DNA from 2 places in the Alteromonas sp. Cnat3-28 genome. Region 1 is predicted to be linked to the other one. Evidence: predicted binding sites of a transcription regulator. Region 1 holds the regulator's gene; the other holds the start of a gene.
What was found. Region 1 encodes FliA, which starts transcription of late flagellar genes. Its sites were predicted from a motif close to CTAAAGNTNNNNNNNNNNNNGCCGATA; they were not measured.
Positions count from the first base shown of each region.

Region 2: pomA (flagellar motor protein PomA) is a predicted target of FliA. The motif match lies at 1,276-1,302, and genes of this name have one in related genera.

Region 1 is NZ_JAKREY010000004.1:138,245-140,647, reverse strand. Features, by position in the region: gene MHM87_RS06030 (protein phosphatase CheZ) at 1-180, opposite strand, end outside; gene cheY (chemotaxis response regulator CheY) at 215-598, opposite strand; gene MHM87_RS06020 (RNA polymerase sigma factor FliA) at 635-1,366, opposite strand; gene MHM87_RS06015 (MinD/ParA family protein) at 1,363-2,229, opposite strand; gene flhF (flagellar biosynthesis protein FlhF) at 2,235-2,403, opposite strand, start outside.
Region 2 is NZ_JAKREY010000029.1:26,117-28,519, reverse strand. Features, by position in the region: gene MHM87_RS18765 (farnesyl diphosphate synthase) at 1-668, opposite strand, end outside; gene xseB (exodeoxyribonuclease VII small subunit) at 698-940, opposite strand; gene pomA (flagellar motor protein PomA) at 1,353-2,114, shown strand; gene MHM87_RS18750 (flagellar motor protein MotB) at 2,114-2,403, shown strand, end outside.

The DNA of each region.
Region 1 (2,403 bases):
ATTCAGCGCGTCATGGAGCTGACGCGTCAGTTTCCCTACTTCGGCAAATAACTCAACGTTTTCTTTCATTGAGGCCGCTTCTAATAGGGCATTGGCTGAAGCGTTGTCACCCTCTTCAAGGTAGGTGACAAGCTGTTTTGCTTCTTCCAACGAAATTGGAACGTTTACATTCGTTGACATCCAGTAAACCTCATTTCTCTGGTGAGCGTCTGGATCAACCTAAACGTTCGAATATTTTATCTAATTTTTCTTTAAGTGTTGCTGCAGTGAACGGCTTAACAACGTAGCCATTAACACCTGCTTGCGCAGCGGCAACAATTTGCTCTTTCTTCGCTTCAGCAGTAACCATAAGTACTGGTAGGTGCTTGAGCTTGTCATCGGCTCTAATCGCGCGAAGCAAGTCAATACCCTGCATTCCAGGCATGTTCCAATCGGTAACTACGAAATCGAAATCACCTTGCTGCAACATAGGCAATGCAGTACTTCCGTCATCCGCTTCCTGGATGTTGGAAAAACCCAAATCTTTAAGTAGGTTTTTGATGATACGTCTCATGGTAGAAAAATCATCGACCACGAGAATTTTCATGCTTTTGTCCAAAATAGCCTCCAGTGAGGGGTTAATTGTTATTAATTTCTATTCTTCGTCAGCTTGCCACGACTTCATTCGTGATTTGAGTTTTAACATGGCCTGACTGTGAATTTGACTGACTCTCGATTCACTTACATCAAGAACCTCACCAATTTCTCTTAGGTTCAGCTCTTCATCATAATACAGCGAAAGTACAATCGCTTCTCTTTCAGGTAATGTCGTAATTGCATGGGCAAGCGCTTTTTGGAAAGCGCCTTGCATCAAATCTTCCAGTGGTGCGTCGCTACCTCGATTTTGCTCTGTCGAAATAACATCTTCTGACACACCTAAATCTTCAATACCTACCAGCTTTCCGGCATTTACTTCATTAAGCATTTGGTGATAGTCCTGCAAGCTTACATTAAGCTTATCAGCAATATCAGAATCTCTAGCATCGCGGCCTGTTTCGCTTTCTACTTGCGAAATTGCTTCAGTGATCGCTCGGCCATTTCGGTGAACTGAACGCGGTGTCCAATCCCCTTTGCGAATTTCATCTAGCATAGCACCGCGAATGCGTATACCGGCAAACGTTTCAAAGCTGGCTCCTTTTGAACCATCAAAGTTTCGCGCGGCTTCTAATAATCCAATCATGCCTGATTGAATTAAATCGTCTACAAGAACACTAGCCGGCAATCGCGCTATCAAGTGATGCGCTATACGCTTAACCAATGGCGCATGTCTTTCGACTAACTGCGCTTTATCGGTTTGTTGTTGATAAGCGGCTGCCTTGCTGTTCAACGCTGACTTCCTACGGCTTTTTCTGCAACTAATTGTTCAATGAAAAACTCTAAATGGCCACCTGGCTGCGCTGGAATAGGCCATGTTAAGGCTTTGCTCGCCAACTGTGTTATTGCAACGGCTGCCGGTGAACCAGGGTAAGCATCGACAATGGCTGTTTGTTTACGCACTGCTTTACGAATGTTCTCGTCAAACGGTACTGTCGCCACTAATTCTAGTGCAACATCTAAAAAACGCCCTGTCACTTTGCTTAATTTACTAAATAGCTCTTGGCCTTCTCGCACGTCGCGCACCATATTAGCCACGACTTTGAAGCGGAAAACACCGTGCTCTCTATTCAGAATTTTTATCAATGCATACGCATCTGTCAATGAAGTAGGCTCGTCACACACAACGACCATGATGTCTTGTGAGGCTTTTGAAAAGCTCAACACCATGTCTGAAATACCTGCCGCTGTATCAACGATTAGCACGTCAATTTGCGAGCGCAGCTCACTAAAGGCACGAATTAGGCCAGCGTGTTGCGTTGGCGACAATTCTGCCATCGACTGCGTGCCTGATGTGGCAGGGGCAATCTTTATTCCGTGCGGACCGGTCACTAATACTTCATCAAGTGTACATTCGCCGGAAAGCACGTGGGATAAGTTTTTCTCAACACGCAAACCTAACATAACGTCTACGTTAGCAAGACCGAGGTCCGCATCGAGAACCATTACACGTTTACCTTGCTTCGCCATGGCGATAGCGGTGTTCAATGTAATGTTTGTTTTACCTACGCCACCTTTGCCACCGGTGACGGCGATTACTTTGATTAACCGTGATTGCTTCATTTTTCTTAAGCTACTCGCTTGGTCGTCAATCATACTGCTTATGCTGTTTTAATTGCGTTGTTACCACTAGTATGATTCAAACCGTACTTTTTATAAAGCTTTGCAGCAGCGGAAACCAAAGATTTCGCTTCTGCAATCTTAATGTCTTCAGGTACTTTTTGACCATCGGTGACATAACTAACCGGTAATTGGTATTCAACCGCTGCA
Region 2 (2,403 bases), on a different contig from region 1:
TCTTGAACTTGGAAAGCTAGCCCAATATCCGCGGCATAAGCCATTAAGTCAATTTTAGTTTGAGGCAGTAAGCCTTCACTAACAATGGCGACCATTTCTACGCAGGCTTTTAACAATGCACCGGTTTTCAATCTATGCAGCTGTTTTAGTTCTTCTAGCGAGATGGTTTTGCCGGTGCTGGCTAAATCGATAGCTTGCCCACCGCACATACCTATGTAACCCGCACTTTTCGCAAGTACAGACAGTAACTGGCTACGCTTTGTTGCAGCATACGTGCTTAATGGCGCATCAGCTAACACTGTAAATGCAAGTGCCTGCAGCGCATCGCCAGCTAAAATAGCGGTAGCCTCATCAAAGGCGATATGACAGGTTGGCATACCGCGGCGCAAGTCGTCGTCGTCCATGGCTGGTAAATCGTCGTGGACTAACGAGTAGGCGTGCACACATTCAATGGCCATACTAATAGCCATTTGGTCTTTTTTGGGCACGTCTAGGGTGTTACCTACCACTTGAACAAGTAGTGGTCGCATCCGTTTACCGCCAGCAAGTAAGGCGTGACGCATTGCGTCTTTCAAGCGCGGCGCGTAATCGGGTAATTCGTCAATTAATGTAAGAAGAGATGCATCAGTTTGCTGTTTAACTTGCTGATGCAAAGCAGAAAAATTCATAGATTGCCTGTTAGTTAAAAATGAACGATTTATGGCTGTTCACTTTCAGGAAGAGGGTGGAGCGTTTCTTCGCCTTGTTCACTGAGCAGTATCTTTACTTTTTGCTCGGCGTTTTCAAGAGATTGTTGGCCCTGGCGGGAAAGTGCTATACCGCGCTCAAATTTTTCTAGTGCTTTATTAAGAGGCAGATCACCGCTTTCCATTTCGTTAACGATAGCTTCTAGTTCTGATAAAGTTTCTTCAAAAGACGCTGATGCTTTTTCTGTCGTCATAAAAACACTCAATATAGTGGCCAAAATACGTATACCGCGCACATTAACCGAGGGTTGCACAAGGGTCAAATGGTTTGTCCGTATATCGCCTATATCACAGTAACATAGCTTTTTTTTCATCCAGTTCAAAAGGCAACATACAAGCAAATTGTGCTATATTCGATGCAAGGCTCAGTAACCTTTCAGAAGTAACCGTGTTATTTACTGTGAAGGAAAACGTAAGGCGCTGAAAAAGCGCTAGATGTTTTTAGTTTATAAAAACAGACAAAGCAGCGCTTTTACATAGAACCTACTTCATAATAAACAAATAAATGTGATATTTTTCAATAATGTCGTTTTAGTATTTCTATCTTTTGCCGATAGGGTATTTGTACACTAACAGCACTGACTGCGCATAAATGGGGAAGAGTGAGTGGATTTAGCAACCGTCATAGGTATGTTGGGCGCCATTGGTTTCATAGTTATGGCTATGATTCTGGGCGGCAGCTTGGGCATGTTCATCGACGTGCAATCAATACTTATTGTATTCGGGGGAACACTATTTGTTGTCCTATCTCAGTTTACGTTGGGTCAATTCTTCAGTGCGGGTAAAGTTGCTGGCAAAGCGTTCATGTTCAAAATTGAAACGCCTGAAGAGCTAATCGAGAAGATTGTTGAAATGGCAGATGCTGCACGTAAAGGCGGGTTTCTGGCATTAGAAGAAGCGGAAATTTCAAATGAGTTCATGCAAAAGGGTGTGGACATGCTGGTTGACGGTCACGACATTGAAGTGGTGAGAGAAACGTTAGCTAAAGATATTTCTATGACAACGGAAAGGCATGAGTTCGGCGCTTCTATATTTAAAGGAATGGGCGACGTAGCACCTGCGATGGGTATGATTGGTACTTTGATCGGTCTGGTTGCCATGCTTTCAAACATGGATGACCCTAAAGCTATCGGCCCTGCTATGGCGGTAGCGCTATTAACCACGCTGTACGGTGCCTTTTTTGCCAACGTCGTGTGTTTGCCAATTGCCTTTAAACTGGCGGTAAGAGCTGGAGAAGAGAAGTTAAACCAGAGTCTTGTTCTTGACGGTATTGTGGGTATTGCCGACGGCCAGAACCCACGTGTTATCGAAGGGGTATTAAAGAACTACCTTGCGGCGAGTAAACGCGGAAGCGCAGAGGAAGAGTAATGGCCGAAGAAGAATGCCCAAAATGTCCCCCCGAGGGGCTTCCAGCCTGGATGGGAACCTTCGCAGACCTGATGTCATTGCTTATGTGCTTCTTTGTACTGCTACTTTCGTTTTCGGAAATGGACGTACTGAAGTTTAAACAAATTGCAGGCTCTATGAAGTTTGCTTTTGGTGTGCAAAATAAAATTGAAGTAAAAGATATTCCAAAGGGTACCAGTGTGATTGCAATGGAGTTTCGTCCTGGCAAGCCTGACCCTACGCCTATTGAGTCCATTCAGCAGCAAACCAA